3 regions of the Pseudoalteromonas sp. TP27 genome follow, and region 3 is predicted to be linked to each of the others. Evidence: predicted binding sites of a transcription regulator. Region 3 holds the regulator's gene; each other region holds the start of a gene.
The links. Region 3 encodes sigma-54, which starts transcription at its own class of promoters, with help from an activator protein. Its sites were predicted from a motif close to GTTGGCACGNNNNTNGNNT; they were not measured.

Region 1: the regulator sigma-54 is predicted to act here: its motif matches at 4,343-4,361, upstream of PX700_RS08335 (flagellar basal body rod protein FlgF).
Region 2: the regulator sigma-54 is predicted to act here: its motif matches at 3,826-3,844, upstream of PX700_RS15695 (hemerythrin domain-containing protein).

The regions. Positions count from the first base shown of each region.
Region 1 covers NZ_JARDAK010000005.1:125,136-135,213, reverse strand. Annotated here, with positions in the region: gene flgJ (flagellar assembly peptidoglycan hydrolase FlgJ) at 1-778, opposite strand, end outside; gene PX700_RS08350 (flagellar basal body P-ring protein FlgI) at 948-2,042, opposite strand; gene flgH (flagellar basal body L-ring protein FlgH) at 2,054-2,737, opposite strand; gene flgG (flagellar basal-body rod protein FlgG) at 2,754-3,542, opposite strand; gene PX700_RS08335 (flagellar basal body rod protein FlgF) at 3,564-4,307, opposite strand; gene flgE (flagellar hook protein FlgE) at 4,520-5,884, opposite strand; gene PX700_RS08325 (flagellar hook assembly protein FlgD) at 5,947-6,627, opposite strand; gene flgC (flagellar basal body rod protein FlgC) at 6,641-7,072, opposite strand; gene flgB (flagellar basal body rod protein FlgB) at 7,078-7,485, opposite strand; gene PX700_RS08310 (CheR family methyltransferase) at 7,811-8,641, opposite strand; gene PX700_RS08305 (chemotaxis protein CheV) at 8,662-9,594, opposite strand; gene flgA (flagellar basal body P-ring formation chaperone FlgA) at 9,729-10,078, shown strand, end outside.
Region 2 covers NZ_JARDAK010000014.1:103,607-113,684, reverse strand. Annotated here, with positions in the region: gene PX700_RS15710 (FAD-dependent oxidoreductase) at 1-61, opposite strand, end outside; gene PX700_RS15705 (TonB-dependent receptor) at 72-2,432, opposite strand; gene PX700_RS15700 (hypothetical protein) at 2,851-3,264, shown strand; gene PX700_RS15695 (hemerythrin domain-containing protein) at 3,359-3,784, opposite strand; gene PX700_RS15690 (DUF6500 family protein) at 4,148-4,366, shown strand; gene PX700_RS15685 (RluA family pseudouridine synthase) at 4,368-6,023, opposite strand; gene poxB (ubiquinone-dependent pyruvate dehydrogenase) at 6,340-8,064, shown strand; gene PX700_RS15675 (threonine/serine exporter family protein) at 8,618-9,844, opposite strand; gene PX700_RS15670 (glycosyltransferase) at 9,961-10,078, opposite strand, start outside.
Region 3 covers NZ_JARDAK010000012.1:31,332-41,409, reverse strand. Annotated here, with positions in the region: gene PX700_RS14160 (ATP-binding cassette domain-containing protein) at 1-242, opposite strand, end outside; gene PX700_RS14155 (calcium/sodium antiporter) at 498-1,466, shown strand; gene PX700_RS14150 (KpsF/GutQ family sugar-phosphate isomerase) at 1,470-2,441, shown strand; gene kdsC (3-deoxy-manno-octulosonate-8-phosphatase KdsC) at 2,442-2,993, shown strand; gene lptC (LPS export ABC transporter periplasmic protein LptC) at 2,990-3,544, shown strand; gene lptA (lipopolysaccharide transport periplasmic protein LptA) at 3,534-4,079, shown strand; gene lptB (LPS export ABC transporter ATP-binding protein) at 4,076-4,801, shown strand; gene PX700_RS14125 (RNA polymerase factor sigma-54) at 4,871-6,370, shown strand; gene hpf (ribosome hibernation promoting factor) at 6,397-6,684, shown strand; gene ptsN (PTS IIA-like nitrogen regulatory protein PtsN) at 6,689-7,141, shown strand; gene rapZ (RNase adapter RapZ) at 7,161-8,006, shown strand; gene PX700_RS14105 (HPr family phosphocarrier protein) at 8,049-8,321, shown strand; gene mgtE (magnesium transporter) at 8,454-9,812, shown strand; gene PX700_RS14095 (protein disulfide oxidoreductase) at 9,869-10,078, shown strand, end outside.

The sequences.
Region 1 (10,078 bases), on a different contig from region 3:
TTGAATCATATGCCCTAAAGCTTGCTTGTTTTTTAACGGGTGTACCTTGCTCAAATTCAAGCGTTACTTTGCTTGCTTTATCGCCTTCCCAGCTTTTATCTGACTTAATATTAAATAAGTTATTTGAACTGCCGCCATCACTTTTATTAATGATATGCTTGCCCCAACCTGTTTCAAGTGCTGCTTGTGCAACCATAACGGCTGGGTTTAAACCAATTTTTTTAGCCGCTGTTTTTGCATGCTCCCACACTGAACTTACAAACTCTTCGGCAGTGTCGAAGTTTGCCTTATTGTCATTCGACTTAGCCTCTTCTGTAACTTTGTTATCAGTTAATGGAATGATTTCTTTTTTATGCTGTTGATGCGGCAACTCTGTGCCTGCACGCTGCTCACTTAAAAAATCATTGCTCGTTCTGAGTACTGAGCTTGGCGTGTAGTTTTTAGCATCAGGGGAGAGTTGTTGAACGATTAAATCAGCCAGCCCTAATGAGCCATTAGATGACAATTCAGATGAAAGTTGTTGGTCGTGCATTTCTTCAAAAAACTTTACGCTACTTGAATTAAATGGGCTTTCTTTGTCCTCAAATGCTTCATTTGCTTTGCGCATACCTTTGAGCAACATTTGCGTAAATATTGCTTCAAATTGTGCAGCCGCTTTTTTAAGCGCAGCTTTAGAAGCATCTGTCGATGCGTCGCCACTTGTTAAGGCTTCTTGTCGAAGTGAGTTTAAGTTGCCTAAATCAAAAAAGTTTTGCTTATCGAGGTGGTTCGTTTCCATCGGCTTTTTGACACAAAATGAATAATGCAGTTAAAAATGCAAAAATTGAGCCACTACCGAATAAAATGATAAATATAATAATTTTGAGTTACTGTAAATAAAAAAGCCCTATATCTTGTTTGAAAGATATAGGGCTTTAAGTAATACGTAATCTGTGTGCCTATAATATTTAAATAACAACTAACTGGCCATTAATTGCGCCCGCTTCTTTTAATGCCTCTAAAATAGCCATTAAGTCACCAGGTGCTGCACCTACTTCATTAATTGCACGCACTAAATCATCTAAGCTCACACCTGGATTAAATACAAATGCGCGCGAGTCATCTTGGTTTACATCAATAATACTCTGCTGCGTGACAACAGTATCCCCTGCACCTAGCGGGTTGGGTTGCGTCACATTTTGTTGCTCTGCAATTGTTACGGTTAAGCCGCCGTGAGTAATAGCTGCAGGTTGAAGCTTAACGTTTTTACCTATAACAATAGTGCCAGTACGCGAATTAACTATTATTTTAGCTGCCATATCAGCTGGCTTAAATTCTAAATTTTCGAGTGTTGATAAATACGACACACGTTGCGAGGCATCTCTTGGTGCAACAACACGAACGGAAACAGAGTCAATTGCTTGCGCGCTATTTGGACCAACCAAATCGTTAATTGTTTTTTCTAAACGTTTAGCCGTTGTAAAATCAGGACGGTTTAGATTAAAGGTAATAAAGTCACCTTGCATGAATGGGCTTTCTACGGTGCGCTCAACAGTTGCGCCATTGGGTATACGACCAACAGTGGGAGTGTTCATAACAACTTTACTACCATCTAAGCCTTCAGCTCCAAAACCACCTACAATTAAGCTACCTTGCGCAATTGCGTACACGTTACCATCTACACCTTTTAAAAAAGTTTGTAATAAAGTACCACCACGTAAGCTGCCTGCACTGCCAATAGAAGAAACAGTTATATCTATTGTTTGCCCAGGCTTTCTAAATGCAGGTAGTTCAGCATGCACTGCGACAGCCGCAACATTTTTAATTTTAGGACTTTGAGTTGAAGGTAATGTAATACCAAAGTTATTCAACATGCCTCTAAAACTTTGTTGAGTATATGAATTTTGCTCGCCAGTACCAGGTAAGCCTACTACTAAACCATAGCCTACCAACTGGTTTGAACGTACACCTTCAACCATAGATACATCTTTTATGCGCTCGGCACTGGCAGTAAACTGCCAGCCTAATAATACAATTAGACATAAAGTTTTAAAGCTGTTCATGTTACTACCCTCTAAAATGGAAACAGCGAACTACTAAAGAAACGTGTAAGCCAACCAGGACTTTGTGCTTCTTGCGTCTGCCCTTTACCTGAGTATTGAATACGTGCGTTAGCAATACGGTTCGATTCAACCGTATTATCGGCGCTTACGTCTTGAGGACGAACTAGCCCTTCTAACCGAATAAACTCTTCGCCTGTATTAAGCGTTAGCCATTTCTCGCCACGGATCACCAGGTTTCCGTTTGGTAAAACGCGCATTACGTTAACCGAAATATCACCGACTAAACTGTTTGATTGATTTGATTTTGAGTCGCCTGTAAACGACGAATCACTACCTATACCAAACTGAATGCTATCGCCACCTATATTTACAGGTAGGCCACCAAATCCAATAACAGGGTCTAAGCTTGCTTCGGTTTCTTTATCTGTTTCTGTTTTAGCTGCTTTTGTTGCTTGAGTTGACTCTTGCAATTTAACTGTAATTATATCGCCAGTACGCAATGCTTTCTTATCAGAGTATAAATCATTTGATGTATGTGTATTAAATAGTGAGCCTGTTGCTACCATCGGCTCTAAAACAGGCTCAGGGTACATAGGTGCGTAGTAAGGATCGTCCTGTACTATTTCACTATTTTGCGTAGACATACAACCACTTAAAAATAATGTGCCTGCTACAAATAAAATAATATTACGCATAATTTTCCCTACACTATTAAAGCTGTTGATTGATGTAACTCATCATTTCGTCAACGGCCGAAATTACTTTTGAGTTCATCTCATAAATGCGCTGAGTTTCAATTAGGTTTACCAGCTCTTCAGTTACATTTACGTTTGATGTCTCAAGTGAGCCCTGAATAATGCTACCTAACCCTTCAACGCCTGGGTTACCTTGTACTGGGGCGCCACTTACAGCCGTTTCGGTATATAGGTTTTGACCAATTGGCTCAAGACCCGACGGATTAATAAAATCACTAATAGTGAGCTGACCAATGACAACGTTATCGGCTTGGCCTGCAATACGTACAGATACTTCGCCATCTTGCGAAATAGTGATTGACTGAGCATCTTCAGGAACGTTCATTTCAGGCTGAATAACATAACCTGCTCCCGATGTCACAATTTGTCCATCGCCATCAGTAGTAAATTGACCATTGCGAGAATAGGCAATATTGCCGTCAGGTTGAAGTACTTCAAAAAAACCTTCGCCAGAAATCATCCAATCTAACGAGTTTTCAGTGGTCAACATATTACCTTGTGTAAATTCTTTTTGGTTGGCTACGACTTTAGCACCCGCGCCTAACATTAAACCTGAGGGCATTTGGGTATCTTGCGATGAACGGCCGCCAGGTTGGTTGATATTTTGATAAAGTAAATCTTCAAAAATGGCACGACTTTTCTTGTATCCAACCGTACTGGCGTTAGCTAAGTTATTTGAAATAACCGAGATATCTGTTTGTTGGGCATCAAGCCCAGTTTTGCTGATCCATAATGCTGGGTTCATAATAGAGTCCTCATTTTAAAGTTAAACTATTCTCAACAGCTGATCTTGACGCTCGTCAATTTCTTCGGCTGTTTTCATAAGCTTTACTTGTAATTCAAATTGTCGTTGATGGCTGATCATATCGACCATTTCGTGAACTGGGTTAACATTAGACATCTCCAATGAACCACTTAATACTTTTACATTGGCTGAGGTTTCAACCGTTTGATTTGGCTTTGGCCTAAATAAACCATCGTTACCTTTTTCAAGTGTGGAATTATTAGCTTCAACTATTTTTAAGCGATCAACTTCTTCTAAAAAGTTAGCTGGCGCGCCTTGTGGTCGTACTTGAATTGCACCATCTTCACTAAATCCTATTTTTTCAATCGGCACAGGTAAGATTATAGGACCACCTTCGCCAATTACTTGGCGCCCTCCACTGGTAACCAACATACCTTGGGCAGTTATATTAAGCGTACCCACTTTAGTGTAAGCTTCGTTACCTGAGGCGTCTTGCACGCTTAGCCAGGCGTTGTCGCTCATTGCTATGTCTAAATCACGGCCGGTTTGAACAATACCGCCCGATGTCATATCTGAACCAGGGCGTTCTTCCATAGAAAACACCCTTGTTGGTAGACCTTCACCAAATGCTTGCATCGATCGTGCTTGAGCAAAATCAGATTTAAAGCCTGTGGTATTGGCGTTCGCCAAATTATTGGCTTTAAGAGCCATACCCAGCATGCTTTGCTTAGCGCCAGACGCGGCAATGTAGACCATTTTATCCATAACATCGACTCACATAAAAATCTATGTGATAGTAAATGCAATATAGATGCCAGATTAAATTATGAGTTGGAACTATTCTGATAAACAATTACTCTATTTGATTTACCGAGTCGTACTTTTTGACACCTAACTTATCGCAGCTAAGAGTTGAATCAGCCAATAAAAAAGGCTGCGATTAAGCAGCCTTTAAGGATAAATTAATGAGTTTTAATTTATCGTATTTGTAAAATACTTTGCTGAATTGTTGAGTTAACTTCAAGCGCTCGCGAGTTTGCTTGATAATTACGCTGTGCAGTAATCAGATCAACTAATTCGTTAGTTAAATTCACGTTTGATTGCTCAAGAGCCGATGAATTTATTTTACCCAATGAACCAGAACCAGGCTCGCCTGCAATTGGCTCCCCTGATGTTATACTTTCTTTCCAGCTCGTGTTACCAACCTGCTCCAAGCCCTGTGAGTTCGCAAAGCGAACCATAGCAACTTGGCCTAAGAAGGTAGAATCGCCATTACTGTATGAAGCAACTAGCTTACCATCCGTACCGATATCAATACCTGCTAAACGGCCAACTGTTGCGCCATCTTGGTTAAGCGTTTTTACTTCAAAATTACTCGCATATTGAGTTGGTATTTTAGTAGCCCCATTAGCTTCATCACGCCAATTGATAGTGATATCATTTGGAAACGTAGCACCATTGCTTAACAGGTCAGAAAGACCTGGTGTGGCTGATGTGACAGTAAGAGGGTTAAAAGTACTTCCTGTATTTGCAACACCGTTTGTTCTAAGTGGCTGACCACTTGCATCAAAGCGAAATGTAGAGATCGGAGCATAAGGTGCGGCAGTTTGCTCTAGACCATTTTCGTCAAACGACTTACCATCTAGTGTTGTATGTACTTCCCACATATTTTCATCACCTACAACTGGTGGTGTTGCTGGCGCAGGCTTAACAAAGAAAAACTGTAACACATGCGGCTCACCTAGTGAGTCATATACGGTGGTTGAAGTAGATGAGTTATAACTAGCACCATCAATTGGATCAAATGCAATTGTGGTTGCTTGTTCACGTGAATCTAAGTTAAATGAGTTATATATAGTAGACGTCGCACGCGGTGAACCTGAAGAGTCTGGTATTTGTAAAGCAGACGAGGTACTTAAACTAACCGATGTAGTATCACCCGTTGTTGGGTTAACAGGAAAGCCTTGCAAAAAATTACCTTGCGAGTCAACCACATAATTGTTTTGATCAAGTTTGAAAGCACCTGCACGCGTATAACTAAAATCTTGCTCTCCAATTACAGGGCTGGTAGCAAAGTATCCTTCACCAGTAATAGCTAAATCTAATGAATTCTGAGTAAACTGTAGTGAACCTTGATGAAATTGCTGAGCAACCATAGTGGTTCGAACACCATCACCGTTTTTTGTTTTACTTGTACTAAATACTGATGATGCGTACACGTCTGCAAATTCAGCACGTGACTCTTTAAAGCCCGTACTATTTACGTTGGCAATATTATTTGCGGTAACGTCTAAATCTTTTTGTGCGGCAGCAAGGCCGGATAATGCAATGTTAAAGCTCATAATTAACCTCTAATCTATTAAACTTTAGCCTAAAGGCCAACGTGAGAAATATTAAGTATCTATTACGCGATTTCTGCGACATCTGTCAGCCTAACCGCACCTTCTCTGGTATTAATAATGATGCCGCTTGCACCATTAATATTAACACTTTCAATATTTTTAAAAGTAGCAATAGGCAGACTTGAAAACTCACCGTTAGTACTACCTTCAGCTTTGATTTTATAATCGCCTGGAGGCAGTCGCTCGCCACCTTCATTTTTTCCATCCCATGAGAAACGGATAGCACCAGCTGATTGTGCGCCTAATTCAATGGATCTCACTAACTGTCCAGATTCATCTTCAATCCGAAGTGTTAAACTCTCAACTGGATTTTCTGCAACAACAGAACCACGCGCTTCTTCAGATTCTTTTAGCTCTAAAGTATCAGATTCTAAAAGCGCTTTTTTCCCTACTAATGTAGATGCTTGTAACGCTGAGTTTGAAGTCATTGATGCAGCTAATGTTTCAAAATTAGAATTTAAATTTGAAATACCTTCAGCCATCGTAAAGTTCGTCATTTGCGCAATCATCTGATCGTTATCAGCCGGGTTACTCGGATCTTGAAACGATAATTGTTGCGTTAACAAAGAGAAGAAGTCTTCCTGAGTCAATGCATCACTTTTCTCTTCAGTGTCGACTTGCTTATCTTGCCACCGTAAAGAGTCTAAATAGGATGTGGTGGATGTACTGATATCGTTGCTCATAACCTACCCTCTATTACCTCTGCCCTAACAGCAGTGTTTTACTCAACATTTGTTTAGCTGCATCGGCAACTTGTACATTTGTTTGATACGAACGAGAGGCAGATATCATATTTGCCATCTCTTCAACAACATTTACGTTAGGCTTGTAAATATAACCATTTTCATCAGCACTAGGATGATTCGGGTTATATTCAATTTGTAATGGTTTATTACTTTCAACAATGCCTAACACCTTAACGCCTACAGAAGAACCTTGTGGGTTACTTGCTGAGGCAGAAGCTTTAGTAAGTTCGGCAGCAAACACTGGTTGCCGCGATCGGTATGTTTTATCCTGAGAAGAACTAACCGTATTCGCATTAGATATATTACTGGCCGTCGTATTTAAGCGCACATTTTGTGCACTCATAGCTGAACCAGCAATATCGAAAACATTATATAAACTCATAATTATTATCCTTGGCTACCGAGTGCTTTGTTCAGACCTTTAAATTTACCAGTTAAAAACTGTAAACTCGCCTGATACTCCATAGCATTCTGTGTATACAAGTTTCGTTCCACTTGTATATCAACAGAGTTACCATCACCTGTATCTGTTTGATTTGGCGTACGAAAAAGTTCAGAACCACCTACACTTCGAGTTCCTCCGGCAATGTGTTTATCGTTTGTTCTTACCATAGTATTGCCGCCTAACTGGTGAGATTTTGCCGTTTTTAATGCAGTGGCAAAATCAATATCTTTTGCCTTATAGCCAGGCGTATCAGCATTAGCTATATTAGCAGCGAGCACCTCGGCTCTTTGCGAACGGATCAACATAGCATGCGGATGCACACCAAGCGCTTTATCAAAACTGATAGCCATAGCCACCTCCAAAAAATTGACTTAGCTTAGACAAAGCAAGAAATAAGCCATTAAATTTATTTCTGTTTAAAGCTATTTATCTAAATAATTAAACACAGTGCTCAAAAACTAAATTTAAAGAGTTGAGAGGGTTTAGGTGTGAGACTTAAAGATATTATAGAATGCTTAAATATGGACATGTGTAAGATAAAAACATTTAGATTAAATGAACTGCTGATAGATAACTTGTCTACATCTGAATTCTATCTGTTCGCTGAAAACAAAAAACGACGCTAAGTGCGTCGTTTAAATATAAAAAATTAGGAGAGTAATAAGCTATCTTGCATTACTTTTTTTGATAAACAATACCAGGGTTACACCTAACCATATCAAACTCATCACTTAACCCGCTCATAGATTCCGACGCCCCTAAAAGTAAATAACCTTTAGGGTTTAGTGCTTGAGAGAATTGCGCGATAATTTTAGCTTTTACTTCTGGTGCAAAGTAAATCAGCACATTACGGCAAAATATAATATCGAACTTGCCCATAAGTGCGTATGAGTCGAGCAAGTTAAGGTGTCTAAAACTTACTTGTTTTTTTATTGAATCGTTTATCTGAGCCATACCGTTGCCGCTGTCTTTGAAAAACTTTTTACGGCGTTCTGCTGATAAACCTCTTGCCAGTGCCAGAGAGTCATATTCTGCGTGTTTACACATATCAAGCATAGTGTTGGATATATCTGTAGCGACTATTTGTGCCCCCATGCGTAACACACCCGGCGAACTTGCCTGAAATTCAGCAACCGACATGGCAATTGAATATGGCTCTTGCCCTGAGGAACTTGCTGCAGACCATATTTTTAATGGTCTGTTAAGTCCTTTAAACTCAGGAAAAAATTTAGTTTTTAATAATTCAAACGGATATTGATCTCTAAACCATAATGTTTCATTAGTTGTCATCGCATCAACGACTGCTGCTCTTAATTGACGCTCATGCAGGCCTAATGTTTTATTTACTAGCTGTGACAAAGATTCAACATTAAATCGTTTCATTAATGGCGCCAAACGACTTTTGACTAAGTATTGCTTATTTTCGCCTAATACAATACCGCATTGCTGTTCTAAAAATAATCGAAATTGATCGTATTCACTTTGCTGTAAATCTTTATTATTCAAATCAATAACACCTATGTTTATTAATCACAATTAACCCATTTTTTTACTGCTGTTGCGAGTTCATCAGGGTTAAATTTTGCAATAAAATCATCTGCACCTACTTTTTCAATCATTGCTTGATTGAAAACCCCGCTCAAAGAAGTATGTAAAATAACATGTAACGGAGCTAATTTAGGGTCTGCTTTTATTTCAGCTGTTAATGTATAACCATCCATTTCTGGCATCTCTACATCTGAAATTAATAATCCTACACGCTCGGTTATATCTTTTTCACAATCTTCAGCGATTTCTTTCAATCGTTTTAAAGCTTCTTTACCATTTTTGGCAAGTTCAGTATGAATACCTAAAGGCTCTAATGCTCGTTTAATCTGATTTCGTGCCACAGAAGAATCATCGGCGATAAAAATAATCCGCTCACCCAAATCTTTTTGAATGTCACTTTGTGTAGCTGCAACATCATCACTTACTGAGGTATTAACTGGGCAGATTTCGTTCAATATTTTTTCTACGTCTAAAATTTCGACTAATTCGTCTTCAATTTCAGTCACGGCAGTTAAATAAGAATAACGTCCCGCACCTGCAGGTGGTGGCATTATTTTTTCCCAATTCATATTTACGATCCGCTCAACTCCACCGACAAGAAACCCTTGTACAGTTCGGTTGTATTCAGCAATAATTATAAAACTGTCTTTAATATTTTCAATTGGTCGCCCACCAACAGCCATAGAAAGGTCGATAACTGAAATAGTTTGTCCACGGATATGGGCAACACCACGAATATAAGCATTTGATTTAGGCATATTAGTTAGCGGGGGACATTGCAGCACTTCTCTGACTTTAAATACGTTAATCCCAAAACGTTGACGCCCTCTGAGTTTAAACAGTAATAATTCTAAGCGGTTTTGCCCAACCAACTGAGTACGTTGATTCACTGAATCTAAAACACCTGCCATTCAAATCTCCAAAAAAAATATACGGAACAATAATTGCTTCTATTTTATAAAGCCACACAGTACAACGAGAGCGTTTATAATTTGACGCTAAATATTTATACCCTGTTTTAAACTATAAGCATAGCCGAAACATTATGAGTTTGTTAAAAAAAATCAGAAGATACAGTGTTTTTTATATTCTTGCTAGCATCTGCTTTGTATTACCTTTGCAAGCTAAAGTTTTTAGTAAGGATTTATTACAAGAGATGGCCGTTACTTATGTATCTGAGCAAATAGATACCACAACCGACACTAAAACACATTTAAGCACGCTGCCACTGGATAGCCGGATCCCTGACCGTATCTGTAATACTTCTCTTGAGTTAATGTCTGCAGGTGAGCCTCCATACAATCGCCAAGTTACTATTCAAGCAAAATGCAATGATGAACAAGCTTGGGCTCAATATATTCATGTAAGAATTGTTGAAATGGAACCTGTTGTCGT
Region 2 (10,078 bases), on a different contig from region 3:
AATGAAAGAACAGGCCGACGGCGGCCGCTGCAATCAATAATAAAAATATTTTTTTAATCATGTTCTTTCTCTTAAAAACTATGGGTAAGCGTAAGCTTGGCGTTAATTGGCAACTCAGGAAAAGCTAAAGTTGCACCAAAGTAACCGCCTTCAAATACTGGGCGCCAGTTTTTCTGATTCGTTACGTTGTTCACATCTAATCGTAACTTGGTACTAGGCGTAAAAGCATAGCTAGTATTTACGTTTAGTGTGTAATGATCACGAATTTTTACTGTCGCCAAAAAGTCTAATGGGTAACTCTTTGTATATAGACCTGAAAAACCCGTTTGCCATTTCGAATTAATTGAATAATTTCCGTTAAAGCTAAAAGATTGCTCTGGAATGCCTTGAACTTGGCTACTTGAAGGCGCAAATGCGGTAAAACTAGGAGCGCCCACACTGGTGCCTGCAATAATATCAGGGCGTGAGTTGTCAAATGCATCGGCTACTTGTGCTGAGTCTTGGCTACTTGCAGAATTATCGTAGCGAGCATCAATATAGCTGTAGCCGGCACTTAACCAATAAGGGTAAGCATCATAAAATACTTGGCTTTCAAAGCCGGTAGTACGAATGCCGGTATTACTACCATCGCGATTACGTAAACTACGACGTTGGCTAAACACTGCACCATCGGCGTACCAATCACTGTCGGTTGGTGCGTATTTTAAACCGAATTCAACTAAGGTATTTTCGGTTGAAAAGTTTTGTGCGCTAATCGTGTTGTCACCACCAAGAGACGTACCGCCAGCCATACTATTTGATGTGGCTTCGTTGTAACTTGCTGCACCATAAGTGGTGTAATCACCGTTTAATCGGTAATTAAAGCTTATTTGCCCCGAATGTAGCTTATCGTTAATGCTATCGCTCGCTGCAATTTCACCCTCTGGTGCTATTGGGTCGTGCGCGTCTACGTCATAAAAATCAATGCGGTAGCCAACACTTGTATGAAACTTATCTGTCCAATCTGAATCTTGCTGAATAGCAAAACCCGTTTGCCATGAGCGCGAATCGGTAGTGTCTGATAAGTTAAAGTCGCCGCTGCCATCGTTATTAATATCGTACTGACCACCAGGGGATACAAATACACCTGGACTAATTTCAATTAAACGCGCTTGTTGTGCATCAGTTAAAGGAATGCGGCGATTTGAAATTGGGCCAGTTAAATCAATAGGTAAGTCGGCTTCTGTTGTAAACTGGCTGTAGCCTAGCACGCGGTTGTAACGCACATCAAAAGCAAAAATTGTTTGCTGCTCGTTGCTCCATTGGTAAGTCAATTCGGTACGGTTTTGCGCGGTATCGGCACCATCTATAATTTCAACAAAGCTATTTTGTGCAATTTCTTCGCGTTGTAAGTGCTGAAAATACGTAATGTTTTTTATAGATGCATTGTTTGAAAGTTCACGCTTATAAATGCTGTGTAGTAAATAAGTAGTGGCTTCGTTTTGATTGTCAGGGTCGGTAAGTACTGTACTACGGTCTATTTTTACTTGCCCAGTAGGTGAAACAATAGAACCTGCAGTTGGAACTGAACTGCCATTTGCTTGTTCGCCTTGGCCGGTAATATAAAGGCCATTATCTATTAGCGCTTGAGTAGGGCGGTTAATACCTGCGTTATCGGTAAATTCAACTTGGTATAACTCAAAGTTAATATCCCAGCTGCTCTTGTCATCAGGTAACACCTTAAGTGCTGCAAATAGGCTGTCGCTTTTCGTGCCCGAAAAGTCGTAGTAACTGCCGTTATCAATGTGTTCAGCGCTTACTCTAAAACCTACTTTGTCTTTTACTATAGGTGCACTGTAATCAACTAAAACGCTGTACTGATCCCATCGTCCTGCAGATACCGTTGCTTTGCCTTTACTGTCGTCAGTTGATGCTTTTTTAGAATGTAAGTTTACAAAACCACCGTTGCGTTGGCTTGAGCCAAATAATACCGGTGGCGCGCCTTTTACTACATCTATTTGTTCTATAGAGTTGAACGATAACGGCACGCCAAAGCCATTATTACCTGCTTGGCGGCGTGTACCATCTTGGAAAAGCTCACCTAGTTGCCCACGAATAGTAGGTAAACTTGGTGCCCCAAAACCACTGGCTGAATAGGTATTAGGGCTGACTGCAAGTACGTCTTGTAAAGTCGTAATATTGAGTTGTTCTATTAACTCGCTTGAAATTGGTGTTACTGATCGGGCTATATCTCGTAGAGCTAAGTTGTCGCCAAAAGGGCCGTCTACAGTGGCATTTTTAACCGAAAGACCTTGAGATTTGATAACTTGGCCTGCCACCTGAATACGCTCAATTGCGCCTTCTTTTGCTGTTTTTAATTCTTCGGCTGCAAAAGCATTAAGTGGTGTATTTAATATGGTGGCTAGGGAAAGTGCTAAATATGCGTGTTTCAAACGTTTTCTCTCTACGGTTAAAATGTTGTTGGCGATAAAGACCGAAAGGATTAAAAATAACTTTCAGTAAAATTTTGATTCTTTTTGTTTTTTAGAACATAACAAAACAGATGCATTACAAAGTTGGTAATTAAGTACTATTGTTTTATTAGTTGATAAAATATTAATACAGCGATTGTACTAGAGTGAATGTAAATATATGCTTTTAATAGAATTTTTAATTATAGACTACTTTCAACCTGCTAACATTTTAAAAGAGTTAACTTTTATGCAGCATTTTTTAAATTACTTAAATAAGCTTCACTTTTAGTACTGCATGGCTTAACTAATGAATTTAATTAAAAATTTTTGAAATAAAAAACAACTTATACGGTCTAGGTTACTTCTACGTTTATTAATATTCATTTAAGGAAATTTTATGACAGGTTCAATGAATTCTGATGTGCAAAACCGTTTGCAGTGGTCACTTTTATCTTTGCGTTTAGGCGTGTTTATTGTAATGGTTATGTGGACATTCGATAAGTTTGTTAATCCTGGGCATAGCGCACGTATTTTTGAACATTTTTACGGTATTAGTGGCTCTACAGATATAGTGGCTTACATTATTGGTGCGGTGCAGTTAGTGCTTGCTTTAGCATTTTTAGCAGGTATTAAAAAGCGTATAACGTACGGTATCATTTTTGTAATGCATGGCTTATCTACGCTTTCTTCTTACAACCAGTACATAGATGGCTTTAATAACTTATTATTCTTTACTGCATGGCCAATGTGGGCTGCGTGTTTTGCACTTTACTTATTACGCGACCAAGACGTGAAATTTACTGTAAAGTAATAAAGTACATGCAAAAAAATTGGTTATAAGCCATAAGGCTTATAACCAATAAGTACACAGGGAGTGTGTGGAAGTCGGTTTGCATGTTATGCAACTAATGCATTGCGTCGTTGTATTGCTCAGCAAGGCTCTCTTTTTGCCCTTCGGTAAGTGCTTTACCCGCTAATTGAAACACTTCGTGTTCTTCTTCACTTAAATGATGATGTACCAAATGGTGTAGCTTTTTAGCTGCAACTAACCATGCAGACGAGCTCATTTCGGTATCTTCAAGTTGTTCAATTAATTCATCAATTTCGTGATGTTCAGCTACGCTGTGGCGCGCTTTTTCGTGAGTTAAGTCATCAAACATAAGTGGGTTATAAAAGTAACGTTCTTCAAATTTTGCGTGATTTTCTAATTCTGTTTTTAGCTCATCCATTAGCGTGTGGCGCTGCTCTGTGTCGCCGTGTGTTTGAATAAGCGCATCTACCAATTCTCGTTGTTTGTCATGGTCATGACGTAGTGCTTCAAAAATATTCATAACTAGTCCTTTACTTGCTCTTTAATTGCTTACAAATATTGAAGCAAGCTAAATGCCATGATTTAACTTGTTGAATTAAATTAGTTTATATTTGTTCGTTTGCTCGTGGGAGTATGCGGCCTGTAAGTTTTACAAGCACGCTCATGCAATATTTTCAGGCTTTAGTTTTACTGATGTGTTGGAGGAGTTAAGGTAGTTAATAAAATAGCGCGCAAATAAAAAAGATGAAAAAATGATACTTTCTTTGATACTATCAGTACGTTCTTTTTTAATTTTTTGTAACGGTGGCTAAAAGTAAATATGCCCATAAAGATCTTGAGATAGATTTATAATCCAGAGCATAGTTTGTTTAATAAGGTACATATGAAAGAAGAACTAAGAGCAAAAATAATTACCGTATGCGATAAAAAAATAGCAGTTAAAGGAGAAAATGTAGGGCTTTCTTTTTATGCATTTTTTGCCAATAAAAACGACGATCCAGAGCTACTTATGGATGCTGCTACTTGGTGGATACACACCCATAAATTAGATCATTTTGTAAAAGCAAAGACCATCAAACAAATGATCTTAGATGGGCTTTAGCTTAAAAATCTGCGGCTACTTCAAACTCTAATCGTTTAAGCGTAATAGGGTGAGTAAATGCTAAGTATTCTGCATGTAAATGTAATCGTTCGGCTTTTTGCCCGTAATGTGTGTCGCCTATAATTGGCATGTTTAAACCTAAGCTGTGCGCACAATGCACTCTTAATTGATGAGTTCGCCCTGTTTTAGGGTATAACTGTAATCGGGTAATATTGTTGTTACGCTCTAAAACCTGCCAGGTAGTAAGTGATTGCTTACCGTGTGTGTAACACACCATTTGGCGCGGTTTATCATCAAAGTCGAGCACTAAGGGCAAATCAATTACTCCGCTATCCTCAGCTACGTTACCATTAACTAATGCTACATAACGTTTATCTATGGTGCGTTCAATAAACTGCTTTTGCAGTGCTTTGTGCACGCGTTTATTAAGTGCAATCATCAATAACCCAGAAGTCGACATATCTAATCTGTGTACAATTAGTGGCCCTGATGCCTCTGGAAACTGCGTTTTTATGCGCATATAAACTGAGTCATCAATATTAACGCCAGGCACTGATAAAAACTCAGCGGGCTTATTTACCACAAGTAAGTCGTCATCTTTATAAACAATACTTAAATCTTTACCCTGAGCTGGGTTGATAAGTAGCGGGTTATCTTCAACATCTAAACCCTTTAGCATATGCCCAAGTATTGGTTGGCATTTACTGTAACAAGAAGGGTAGTAATTCTTATGCTGCCTAATTGCTGATTTAGGTGCTGCTCCCCACCAAAACTCTGCCATAGCAAGTGGCTTTAAGTCATGTTTATAGGCGTATTGTAATAATTTAGGCGCTGCACAATCGCCAGCACCCGAAGGAGGAGTGTGCTCAGGTAATGCTGCAAAAATAGCATTTAAATCTGTAGTTTCACCATTTGCATTTAAAAATTGGTACTGTGCAAATAGCTTTTTTTGTAAGCTTTTAGAAAGTGTTTTACGGCGCTTTTTTAAATGAGCAATTTCATTAGAAATATTGATGTGTGTTTGCTGCAGTGACTCGATTATATTTTGCCAATAGGATTTAAGTGCCAGCAGTTGCTTTTTTTCTACGATGCTTTGCCCTGCAAGCTTATTTTTTAACTGCTCAAAATCACTTTCGCTAAGTTCTAATTCACCTTCGGTACGTTGTATTTTTCGCTGCTGACGACCGGCTTGCATTACTGCCTGTTGAGCTAATAGCGCTTGCTGGTAGCTCTGTGTTGCATCATCAAGTTTGCTATTAACTTCAAGCAGTTGTTCACTATTTTCTAATTGCTCAATTTGAGCATTAATATCGTTAATTATTTTACTTTGAGCCAAATAGCTATCGTCTTGAAGTTGCATGCTAGAAACAGGCGGCACAAAGCTAATATTACCTTTATCACCTTCAATTTGTCCCGAATAAGCACTTAAAAAGCCTAATTGTTGCTTAGCATTTTGCACCACTAAAACCCCAAACATTTTACCTGCATTTTCTGCTTTTAAATGCGCTAACGTTTCAAGCTGTTGCTGTAATTGTTTAGTGGCTGCTACAGCTAATGGTTGCGGCTCGTAATAAAAAGGGAAAGTAAACTTTTCAGGAAGCGCGAGAGCATCAATATTTTGAGAAAATAATGTAAAGCAAGAAGCAGAATTTGACATAGAAGTAAGAGAAAAGCATTCAGTAAAATAATTGAGCGCATAATAACATATTCATAGTTAAGCCACTAAAAATCTCGCACCCGCATATTCATAAACACTTTAAAGCGGACATTCATGTTTTATGTATCAGTATGGGGTCGCAGCAAGCATAGGCGTTTGTTAGTAAAGTCTCAGTAGTAATATATTTATCATTATCAAAATATTTAAGCTTATCGATTCTCAATAATTGAGCGCATTTCGAAACGATGACTTACCTGATAGATCAGAGACGAAAAATCAATTTACAGAATAACTGAATATTTAGGAGTTCTATATTATGAGTCAAAATATCGCAAGTTTTATCACTAAAACCCTCGAACAAGCAGGCGTAAAACGTATTTGGGGAGTAACTGGCGATTCACTTAACGGCATTAGTGAAAGTCTGCGAAAAATGGGAACAATTGAATGGCTAGGTACGCGACATGAAGAAGTTGCCGCATTTGCAGCTGGTGGCGAAGCACATTTATCAGGCGAGCTTGCGGTGTGTGCGGGTTCTTGCGGGCCAGGTAACCTTCATTTAATTAATGGCTTATTTGATTGTCAGCGCAATAATGTACCAGTATTAGCAATTGCCGCACATATTCCTTCATCTGAAATTGGCAGTAGTTATTTTCAAGAAACCCATCCGCAAGAATTATTTAAAGAATGCAGTGTGTATTGTGAAATGGTGTCGAGCCCTGAGCAAATGCCGTACCTGCTAGAAACAGCAATGCGACAAGCAATACTAAACAAAGGCGTGAGTGTACTTGTGCTACCTGGCGATATTGCATTAAAAGATATGCCTAAAGCTATTAAGCCGAAATGGAACGTGCCAAAGCCAGCAACTTATACCCCCGCTTTATCTGATATTGAAGCAATGGCGACTCATCTTAATAAAAGTAAAAAAGTAACCTTATTGTGTGGTGCTGGTTGTAAGGATGCCCACGACGAAATTGTTGCGCTAGCCGAAAAATTACAAGCACCGATAGTGCATGCCATGCGCGGTAAAGAATTTATTGAATACGATAATCCTTACGATGTTGGTATGACCGGATTTATTGGCTTTGCATCGGGCTATCATGCAATGCAAGAAGCCGATACGTTATTAATGATTGGTACTAGTTTTCCTTATCGTGCTTTTTATCCCGAAAATACCACCATATTGCAAATTGATAATCAGGCTGCGTCACTCGGGCGACACGTGCAAATTGACTGTGGCGTGTTAGGGGATACTAAAAACTCAGTGGCCACACTGCTTGATTATATTAAAGGTGAACGGACAAGTTCGCACTTACAAAAATGTGTTAAAAATTACAAAGAGTCTCGACAAGATCTTGATGAACTTGCCAGTGGCAAAACCTCGCAAAACTTAATTCACCCGCAATACCTAACGCGTTTACTCAACGAGCAAGCAGCTGACGATGCTGTTTTTACTTGTGATGTAGGTACGCCAACAGTGTGGGCTGCGCGTTATTTATCAATGAATGGTAAGCGTCGCTTAATTGGCTCGTTTAATCATGGCTCTATGGCAAATGCGATGTCGCAGGCAATGGGGGTTCAATCTGTTGATAGAGACCGCCAAGTCATTGCAATGTGTGGTGATGGTGGCTTTTCGATGTTAATGGGGGATTTAATCTCACTTAAGCAGCTTAATTTACCAATAAAGATTGTTGTTTATAATAATCGCTCACTTAGTTTTGTGGCTATGGAAATGAAAGCCAGTGGGTTTTTATCAAGCGATACCGATTTAGAAAACCCAAGTTTTGCTAACATTGCACAGGCCTGCGGCTTAAAAGGGATTCATGTGGATGACCCTGAAAAATTACCATCGGCAATGAACGAGATGATGAACCACTCAGGACCTGTTGTTTTAGAAGTCGATACTGCAAAACAAGAGCTTTCAATGCCACCGCAAATCAAATTAGAGCAAGCAAAAGGCTTTAGTGTTTACATGATGAAGGCGCTGATAAACGGCAAAGGAAACGAGATTGTAGAGCTTGCCAAAACTAACTGGTCACGCTAGTTAGTTACTTCCCTATTGAGTATTTTAGCTCAATAGGGAAGTGCCAAGTAATAATCCTCACTATCATCTTTTATTATTAATAAGCTAAGGCTGCTGTTTGTAAGTGATTGAACCGAAATAGAAAACCATATATGGTTTATCATTAAATTAATAAAAGCACGCATAAAATACCTCTACTCATAGAGGGAACAGAGCAATAATGAAATGGAAATCGGTTTTACTGTCGCTGGCTGTTTTATGGCTTATTCAAGCTCAGCAAAGCAGTTTACGCACCAGTGAATACGCAAATATCTAGCCTATTGCAAGTAAATTCAACGCAGTTAGCGCTGAAAATAGCTGCTTGAGATAGATTTATTATCCAGAGTTTAGGTTATTTAGAAAGCGCTGAACTGTTTTTACGTTGGAATCACTATGAGGTTTTTGAGTTTGACTCAAGTGCAATGTAATGAGCTAAAACATTTAGCATTGGCCTCAATTGCTACTTGGTAGTTGTTTTTAGTTTAATGTTTTACTCGCTTTACTCAATTAAAGTAAAGCGAGCGCTCAGTATCAGTTACAAACTCTTTTTAGGCGGTAGGGCTACGTTTGCAAATATTAGCCCTGCAACAAGCGACATAAATATTAAAAACGTTTGCTGGCCTATATGCTCTGCGTATATAAAGTCTTGGCCTTCAATGAGTGAGTTTAAGCCAATATAGGTTTTGCTACCTGGTACTAATACAATCAAGCCTTGCATGGCCACAATAGAGGCCGGCGCATTAGCAACGCGGTTAAACAAGTTACTAAAAATACCCACCGACAAAGCACCCACAAACGTACCTAATGTGTAATCAAGGTACATAGCCGAGCCAATACTGGTGCCGTACGCTATAAAGCCTGATGCTATAGACCACACAGCGTGCTTAAGTTTGGTTCTAAAAATAACGATTAAGCTGCTACAAAGTAAAAATATGGCGAGCCATGCTGTCCACTTTGGTAATGGTTCAGGTTGTACAAAGTCAGCTTGCCCAAAGAGTGCAAAGCCAATGCCTATGCCAATAAAACCGCCAAAATAGAGTTTAAATAACAGCATAAACGAGTCCATGACTCTTGCTGTACCCGACACTAAATGCCGCGCTGCAAGCTCTGCTAAGCCAAGCGCAAGTGCTAAACCTGGTATAAATACAATAATGGCCGAAAGTACCACCAAGCGTATGTTTATTTCAGGTGTTATATACACGCTTACTGCACAGGCAAGTATTGCCGATATTATGGCTACCAATGGCTCAAGCATATGGGCTACGCGTTTTGAGCGTCCCGACCAAAGCACAAACAAATAAACAACTAAAGTAAGAAGCGATGACCAAATAACATCAGTCCAGCTAGTACCCATTAACATTGCAAACGCACCACCAGAGGTTGCAAACGCAACGCCAGTAATAAGTTTATTGTATGGGTTTGGCATAACAAAAATAGCGTCTAGTTGCGCGTCAACTTCTTGTAAACTTAGCTTGTCGTCAAGCATTTGGTTTACAAGATCGTCGGTGTCGGCAAGTGAGCCTAAATCGTGATCGCCAGGGTCTACACGTGCAACGTGGGTGTACTCGTCTTCGTGGCCATCGGTCCAAATAACAAACGTTACAGAGGTAGGCGACATAACAAACGACGATTTAAGCCCTAAGTATGTAGCTACTTCCATTAGGTGAGCTTCTAAGCGGTAAGCAGGCGTACCATACTTGTGAAGCATTTTACCCAATTTAACGATAAATTTGCGTTTTTCTGTAAAGGTTGCAGTTTTCAAATCTTTTTGGACCAAATATTGCGATAACTAAGCTAAAAATATAGACAATACAGCTAAAACTGCCCACGTTTGATGGGCGCGATTTTAAACACTAATTGGTGTGTGTCTAGTCATTTTTAATCTAATTTTTTATTTTTTTCAGCTATCCATTGCGACATGTATTGAGTGCTGCGCATTGTATGATGTTTGAGCATTTGGCCTATGAAGTTTTTTTCGCGATGGGCGTTTAAATCG
Region 3 (10,078 bases):
AACTCTTTACGAGACATTTTAGGAATGCTGCCACCTTCAAATAAAATATCACCTGAATCGGGTTTAAGCTGACCACCAATTAAACGCAACATAGTGGTTTTGCCAATTCCGCTTGGCCCCATAATCGCAGTAATTTTACCTTTAGGAACGCTAAAACTCATATTTTTATATATGGTTCTATTGCCTCTCGAAAAGCTAACATCCTTGACTTCTACTATTGATTGCGACAAGTCGCTCTCCATAAAAATGTTCACTAGTGCACCTATTTTAAAGCTTTTTTGTCAAAGATGGAAAAAACAATTCGTAAGATTTTGTAATACACCCATTAAAAGGATTATAAGACTCGCTCAAAACAGCTTAATCTCGGCTTAAATTTTTAAATTAGCTGTTTAAAAGCAGCATTGTTACGTAGTTGACCTTACTCTTTTATTTATACTTTCATCTTGGCTTTTGTTACTATTCGCGCCATCCGTATTTTGTATAACTGGCTTAACACAATGGTTACCTCGTTTGTTATTTTAATTCTTGGTTTTGCAGCTCTTGTTTGGAGTGCAGACAGGTTTGTTTATGGCGCTGCGGCTCTTGCTAAAAACTTTGGTGTACCTACACTTATTGTTGGCTTGACCGTTGTAGCAATGGGTTCTTCAGCACCCGAAATGATGGTTTCGGCCTCTGCTGCACTGGCTAACAAAACAGACACAGCCGTTGGTAATGCTGTTGGCTCTAATATTACAAACATTTTACTTGTGTTAGGTATCACAGCTTTATTTCGCCCTCTTTCAGTTTCATCTAGTACGTTAAAGCGCGAAATGCCATTGGTACTGCTGGTATCGCTTGCAACTTGGTATGTATTTTCAGATAACTACTTTTCATTTAATGAAGGTGTTGCGCTTTTAGTTGGCTTTATTGTATTCATCGGTGGGCTAATTATTGTATCTATGCGTGCGAAAAACCAAGATGATCCATTTGTGTCAGAAGCCTGCGACGACGTACCTAGCAATGTACCTACAAAAAAAGCCGTATTTTGGTTAGTAGTCGGCATGATACTCCTACCTGTCAGTTCTCATTTTTTAATTGGATCGGCTGTCGATATTGCTAAATACTTCGGCTTAAGCGACCTAGTAATTGGTTTAACAATTATTGCCATTGGTACTAGCTTGCCAGAACTTGCCGCTTCTATTGCGGGTGTACTTAAAAATGAAGATGATTTAGCACTAGGTAATATTGTTGGCTCAAACATATTTAATATTTTAGCCGTACTGCCACTGGCTGGTATTATCAACCCTTCTGCAATTGACCCGTCATTAGTAAGTCGAGATGTATTAATTATGATTGGTGCAACACTTGCCCTAATTATTATGTCATTGAACTTTAGAGGCACCCAACGTATCAACAGAGTAGAAGGCGGCTTATTGCTAATAGCGTTTTTGGGCTACCAAGGGTATATTTTTAGTCAAGTAGGGTAAGTAATGGCAACGCTAAATTTTATTGAACAAGGCCTTCGCGTTTTAGATGTTGAACGCCAAGCACTTAGTGATATTGCACAATATGTAGATGAGAATTTTCATAACGCATGCCAATTAATGTACGACTGTGAAGGCCGTATTATTGTCATTGGTATGGGTAAATCAGGTCATATTGGCAATAAAATAGCGGCAACCCTTGCAAGTACAGGTAGCCCCGCCTTTTTTGTACACCCTGGTGAAGCAAGTCATGGTGATTTAGGTATGATCACTAAAAATGACGTGGTTATGCTTATTTCTAATTCAGGTGAGACCAGCGAAGTTTTAAATATCATTCCGGTTTTAAAACGACTTGGTGCCAAAATGATATCGATGACTGGCAATACGCAATCAACTATGGCGACCCTTGCTAATGTACATGTGTGTATTAAAGTAGAAAAAGAAGCCTGTTCATTGGGTCTAGCTCCTACATCCAGTACCACTGCAACGCTTGCGATGGGCGATGCCATGGCAGTTGCATTATTAGAAGCTCGCGGGTTTACTGCTGATGACTTCGCGCTATCTCACCCAGGTGGTAGTTTAGGCAAGCGCTTATTACTTACTTTAAAAGATGTTATGCACAGCGGCGCAAATACACCTATTATTGATGTTTCACAAACAGTTAAAGACGCCCTTATTGAAATGTCTGCTAAAGGTTTAGGTATGACAGCCATTGTTGATGAAAATCAGCAGCTCGTGGGATTATTTACCGATGGCGATTTGCGTCGTATTTTAGAGCAAAGAATTGATATTCATACAACACAAATAGATGTTGTTATGACTAAGTCATGTACTACGGCTACGCAAGATATTTTAGCCGCTGAAGCGCTTAATATTATGGAACACAAACGTATAAATGGCTTAATCGTCGTCAATGAGCTAAATCAGCCTATTGGCGCACTAAATATGCAAGACCTATTAAAGGCAGGAGTGTTATAAATGCAATTTGAAGAACTCTATCAACCGCTGAGCGATGATGCAAAAGCACGCGCTAAAAAAGTAAAGCTACTTATATGCGATATTGATGGTGTATTTTCTGATGGCCGTATTTATCTTGGCAATCAAGGTGAAGAGCTAAAAGCATTTAATACAAAAGATGGTTTTGGCATTAAAGCGCTTATAAACAGTGGCTTTGAAGTGGCTGTAATTACTGGTCGTCATTCAAAAATAGTGCAACAACGTATGAGCAGCTTAACCGTACAGCATATTTATCAAGGCCAAGAAAATAAGCTCGTTGCCTATCAAGAGCTAAAAGATAAACTTAACCTTAGCGATGAACAAATTGCTTATATTGGTGATGATGGCCCTGACATGCCCGTTATGGAATTAGTCGGCTTTGCTATTGCAGTAAATGATGCTCATCCGCTTATAAAGCGTTTATCACACTATGTAACGCAAATGCCTGGCGGCTTTGGCGCAGTAAGAGAGCTTACCGACTTGCTCATGCTTGAAAATGGTAAAGCATTGACTACACAAGGCACTAGTTCATGAATGCAGCGCGCATAATATTAAGCGTTTTATTCATTAGCTGTATGGTTTGGCTTTGGTACCCTTATTTTACACAAACTAATGTTGCACCTCAGGCTGAGTCTGAAGTTATTGCAAAACCTGACTACATAGCTATTGAACTCAAACAAACAGCCTATGACGAGCAAGGTAAAATTAGCCACAAAGTCACTGCGGCTAAAATGGAGCTATATCAGCAATTAGGTTTTACATTTTTCGAAAAACCTATTTTTACTTTATATAACGAAAAGCAAACGTGGCAAATAAATGCAGACGAAGCAACATTATACGAAGACAAGCAATTAATTTTAGAAGGCAATGTGGTTGCCAAAAACTTAACCGATAACGCCATGATAGACAAAATCAATGCTGATAATATTCAGGTAGATATAAAGCTATTAACAATGCGTTCGGAGCAACCCGTTATCATCACTGGACCCAATTTAAAAATCACTGGTAAAGGCCTAGAAGCCGACTTAAAAACCGAAGTGATAAAACTAATTAACCATACGCGAACCATATATTATGACCAATAAAATATTAAAATCACTTATTATTCCTACACTTATACTAGCGTTTAATAGTAATGCTGCAGAACAAAACTCGCTATCTGCTGCAAATCAAATTTCAATAAGCGCCGATAAGCAAGAAGGCCAATTAAAAGCTAACGTGGGTATTTTTGAGAAAAACGTTGAGATTATTCACGGTAATCGCCGAATTACAGCAGACCGCCTCGAAGTACATAAGCGCGATGAACTTGGTGATAACCAGCAACTATTAATTGCCACGGGTAGCCCTGCTCGCTTTGAAGAGAAGCAATCAGATGGCACAACTATGAGCGCCAGTGCAGACGAAGTTCGTTACGATGTATCTAAACGTTTTTTAACGCTCGTTGGTAATGCAGAAGTATCGCAAGCAGGACAAAAAATTAATGCCAAAAGTATTACCTACGATATAGAACAACAGCTAATCAGTGCCGAAAAAGATGAAAACTCAACTGACCGCGTTCACACGATTTTAGTGCCTATCGAAACTAAAAAAAGCAAAAAAGACGATAAAGGTCAGCCATGAGTACATTAAAAGCAGAACTATTAGCAAAGAGCTATAAAGGTCGTGAAGTTGTCAAAAACGTCGGCCTTGAAGTCAAAGCAGGCAGTATTGTTGGTTTACTTGGTCCTAACGGCGCAGGTAAAACCACCACGTTTTATATGATTGTGGGACTTGTACCTAGCGACAAAGGTAAAATTTCTATCGATGATAACGATATTACTCTTTTACCTATGCATAGTCGTGCTAGATTAGGCATTGGCTACTTACCACAAGAGTCTTCAATTTTTAGAAAACTGACTGTTTATCAAAACTTAATGGCAATTTTAGAAACACGCAAAGAGTTAAATAAGCAAGCCCGAGAAGACACGCTCGATAAATTATTAGATGAATTTAGCATACAACACATTCGTGATAGCCAAGGTATGGCATTGTCGGGTGGCGAACGTCGCCGCGTGGAAATAGCACGTGCGCTGGCAGCCGATCCTAAATTTATATTATTGGATGAACCATTTGCAGGTGTTGACCCGATTTCGGTATTAGATATAAAGAAAATAATAGAACATCTCAAAAATCGTGGGATTGGTGTATTAATTACCGATCATAACGTAAGAGAAACCCTTGATGTTTGTGAAAAAGCCTACATTGTTTCTCATGGGGAGCTGATTGCATCAGGTACTCCAGAACACGTATTAAATGATAAAACAGTACGCGATGTTTACTTAGGCGAGCAATTTAGGCTGTAACATTTACGCCATGTCTTTAAGCATCTGCTAGTATTAATTATAACAACATAAAAGGATTGTTAGAGATACATGAGGCAATCACTACAGCTGCGCATGGGCCAGCAACTTACAATGACTCCACAGCTGCAACAAGCTATTCGTTTGTTGCAACTCAGTACATTGGATCTCCAGCAAGAAATACAAGAAGCTCTCGACAGCAACCCGCTATTAGAGGTTGAAGAACCAGACTATTCCGAAGACGCTGCTGGTAAAAACGAGCAAAAAGCAGATACCGATGACATAACTGTTAGCGCATCGGCCGACGATGCTCCAAGCGAATACGAACAAGATAGTGGTGAAGCACTTGCAAAAGACACGCTAAGTGACGACATGGCTATGGATGTTAGCTGGGATGAGTACATGAGTGCTGCTCCTGCAGCATCATCAGGTCCAATGCCTGAAGACGAGTCAATCTACCAAGGCGCCTCAACAGAGACGCTCCACGAGTACTTAATGTGGCAGTTACAATTAACGCCATTTAGTCCTACCGATGAAGCTATTGCTATTGCTATCGTAGAAGCCGTTGATGATTCAGGTATTTTAACACTAAGCTGCGAAGAGATTTTAGAAAGCTTTAATCAAGAAAACGAAGAAGATAACGAAGTTGAACTTGATGAAATTGAAGCTGTATTAAAGCGCATCCAACTGTTTGATCCTGTAGGTATTGCTGCACGTAGTTTACAAGAGTGTTTATGTATTCAGCTTAACCAGTTTGATAAAGAAACACCTTACATTAATGAAACTAAAATGATTTTAACCGAGCATATTGATTTATTAGCTGCTCGTGACTATCGTACATTAATGAAGAAGACTAAGCTCAAAGAAGAAGAGCTTAAAGAAGTAATGACATTAATACATACTCTTAGCCCTAAGCCTGCAGATACTATTGTAAGAGAAGAGTCTGAGTATGTTATTCCTGATGTGTCAGTTAAAAAAATTAAAGGCCGCTGGGTTGTTGAATTAAACCCAGATAGCATGCCTAAAATTCGTGTTAATAGCCAATATGCGGCAATGTCTCGCACTGTAAAATCAAGTGGTGATAGCCAGTTTATTCGCTCACATTTACAAGAAGCTAAATGGTTTATTAAAAGCTTAGAAAGTAGAAATGACACACTATTAAAAGTAACTAATTGTATTGTTAAGCAGCAACAAGGCTTTTTTGAACACGGCCCTGAGGCTATGAAACCGATGGTTTTAAATGATGTTGCTGAAATGGTAGAAATGCACGAATCAACAATTTCGCGCGTAACAACTCAAAAATATATGCACACACCTCGTGGCATATTTGAGCTTAAATACTTTTTCTCAAGCCATGTAAGCACCGAAAATGGGGGTGAATGTTCTTCTACAGCAATACGTGCGCTCATCAGAAAATTAATCGCAGCAGAAAACTCAGCAAAACCATTGAGTGATAGTAAAATAGCGGATATATTGGCTGAGCAAGGAATTAAAGTAGCGAGACGTACAATCGCAAAATATCGCGAATCTCTGGCTATTCCACCGTCAAATCAACGTAAAAGTTTGATTTAAGACGCTAAACTAAGAGGGTAATGCTTATGCAACTAAACTTAACTGGTCGTCACGTAGAATTAACCGATTCGCTAAGGGACTACATTAGTACTAAATTTGCGAAGCTAGAAAGACACTCTGATCATATTAATAATGTTCATGTCATTCTTGATGTAGAAAAACTAAACCAAAAAGCAGAAGCGACAATACATGTAAGTGGCGCCGAACTCTTTGCCTCTACAGAACATCAAGATATGTATGCTGCCATTGACTCGTTGATCGACAAGCTAGATCGCCAAGTAATTAAACACAAAGAGAAGCTTGCTCGACACTAATATGATGAAATTAAGCTCACTTATATGCCAGGACTGCAGCAAAGCTGCGGTCCTTTTTAATAGCAAAAAAAGAATTTTAGAGTTTATTAGCGAACTTGCTCATGACAAACTTCCCTACCTACCGCAACAAGACATTCTTAATGCTTTAATGAGCAGAGAGAAGTTAGGTAGTACAGGTATAGGGCGTGGTATTGCGATTCCTCATGGAAGAATGAGCGGTGCAGAAGAGCCTTTGGCTTTAGTGCTCGTTAGCGAAACGCCAATTAATTTTGATGCTATAGATAACCGCCCTGTTGATATTTTCGTCGCACTCATCGTACCAGATGGAGATAACCAGCAGCACTTAAAGACTCTAGCTACCATTGCTGATAGACTCAATAACAAAGATTTTTGTAAGCAGTTACGCTGTGCAAAATCAGATGCTGAACTTTACCAAGTTATTGTTGATCAATCGTAGTTTTATTAAAGGGTGATAAATGGAATTAATTATCATAAGCGGCCGTTCTGGTTCTGGGAAATCGGTTGCTTTACGCGTTGTAGAAGATTTAGGTTATTATTGCGTAGATAATATTCCAGTAAACCTACTGCCTTCATTAGTGCGCAGTGTATCTGATAGCTACGATAGAATTGCTGTCAGCATTGACGTTCGAAACATTCCTAAAGAGCAGGAAGAATTTAACGATATTCTTGAATACCTACCTGATTTTGCAAAACCTACATTATTTTATTTAGACAGCGACGATCAAACATTGATCAAACGCTTTTCTGAAACACGCAGATTACACCCATTATCAATAGATTCACTGCCTCTGGATTTAGCCATCAAAAAAGAAAAAGAATTACTTGATGTATTAATCACCCGCGCCGACTTTATGATAGACACAACTGATTTAAGCGTTCATCAACTCGCTGAATCTATTCGTGAAAAGATTTTAGGTAAAAAAGATAAGCAACTTATTGTCACATTTGAATCGTTTGGTTTTAAACACGGTATCCCAAAAGAAGCAGACTATGTATTTGATGCACGCTTTTTACCAAACCCTCATTGGGAGCCTGAATTAAAACCTTTAAATGGGTTAGATCAACCCGTTAAAGATTATTTGGCTAGTCATAGCATTGTGCAAAAATTCACATGGCAAATTCAAACATTTGTACAAACATGGTTGCCGCATTTAGAGAGAAATAACCGCAGTTATTTGACCATTGCCATTGGGTGTACGGGCGGGCAACATCGCTCTGTGTATTTAGCGCAAACGATTGGTGAAAGTTTTGCAATGACACATCCCAATGTAAAAATTCGCCATCGCGAACAAGAAAAATAATATAGCTGAATAATCACCTGTTCAGCTTAGGTAGAGTAACTTATGCATTGTGAAGATACTTTTTTAATAAAAAACAAATTAGGATTGCACGCCAGAGCAGCCACAGTGCTTGCCCAATTGGCAGTGCAGTTTGATGCGACAATTACATTATTTCAAGATGACAAAGAAGCCGCAGGCGATAGCGTACTTGCACTCATGTTACTTGAAAGTAGCCAAGGAAAAGAAGTAAAAGTTGTATGTAAAGGCCCCGATTCTGAGCAAGCTTTACATGCTGTTGGAGAATTAATAGCACAACGCTTTAATGAACAAGAGTAATCTGTTTTATAAAAACAACACTCGCATTACTAATGCCTCAACTAAAACAGATATATAAAATAAATATGGTTAGTGACGCCAGTTAACTCACCTCTCCCCATAAAGTAATATAAAAATTTATAAAGGACGCCAATGCCTGAAGCTTTTGAACAAGATTACCCACTACAACAACTAAAGCAGGTGACTAAGTCACTTAATAGTGGTCAATTTGTTCAAGTTAGGCGCATGCTCGCAAAAACAGCTCCTTGTGATACCGCACTACTATTAGAATCATCACCGCATAAAATTCGCCGACTACTTTGGCAATTGGTTGATCCCGACGTACAAGGTGATGTTCTTGAAGAACTATCAGAAGATGTACGTTTAGGCATTATTGCCCAAATGGAACCTAAGCACATTGCAGCCGCAACCGAAGATATGGGCCACGATGACTTAGGTGAAGTATTACGTAGTCTGCCAGACACCGTTTATAAAGACGTTGTTAGCGCGATGGACATTCAAGACCGTGAACGTGCAACACAAGCGCTTTCGTATCAAGAGCGTTCTGCTGGCGCGCTAATGAACACCGATACGGTGACCATTCGCCCTGATGTTACGCTTGATGTTGTACTTAGGTATATTAGGTTACGCGGCGAGTTGCCAGAAGGTACCGATGACCTGTACGTTGTTGATAAGCATAACTGCTTTATAGGCGCTTTATCACTCAGTACATTATTAACTAATCCGCCAGAAAAAATTGTTCGCGATTTAATGGATGAAGATTGTGAGTCTATCCCAATCTCAATGGATGAAAGTGAAGTAGCTCAATTATTTGAGCGTCATAATTGGATATCGGCCCCCGTCGTTGATGATAACGATCAGCTCCTTGGTCGTGTCACTATCGATGACATCGTTGACGTAATCCGAGAAGATGCTGAACATAGTTTATTAGGCTTAGCCGGTCTTGATGATGAAGAAGATACTTTTGCCCCCGTACTAAAAAGCTCTAAAAAACGCTCAGTTTGGTTAGGTGTCAACTTACTAACTGCACTTGCAGCTGCTTTTGTAGCTAGCTTTTTTGAAGGTACTTTAGATGTGCTCCCTATTTTGGCTGTACTTAACGGTATTGTCCCTTCTATGGGTGGTGTTGCAGGTAGCCAATCGCTAACGCTTGTTATACGTGGTATTGCAGTAGGTCATATAAATCAAACAAACCAACGCTTCTTGATGATGAAAGAGCTTGCCATTGGCGCGCTAAACGGCATTTTGTGGTCGCTGTTAATTGCAGGTGTTATTGCCCTATGGCAATGGGACTTTATGCTTGGTGGTGTACTCGCCTTCGCTATGTTTATGAACTTAGTTGTTGCAGGTGTAGCTGGTGCAAGTATTCCAATAATTCTTAAAAGAATGAATATAGATCCTGCACTTGCTGGTAGCGTAGTACTGACTACAGTGACAGACATTGTAGGTATATTCGCCTTTTTAGGTACTGCTACCTGGTTGCTGGTTTAAATTAGAAACCTTTGTAAATAACTAAAGTAAAAAACACTTAGGGTAAAGCTGTAACTATGACAACGGATATCAAAAATAAAAAAGACACACCTAAAAAAACACCAAAACAAAAAGGCCTATCAATATTAAAAAGTGTATTGGTATATGGCTCTATATTTTTCGTTATTTACACTGCAGTTAATTGGTGGCGACAACCTGTGATGCCAGCTAATCCGCAATTGCAATTAACAGATTATAAAGGGCGAAATATTGACTTAGCCGCAATG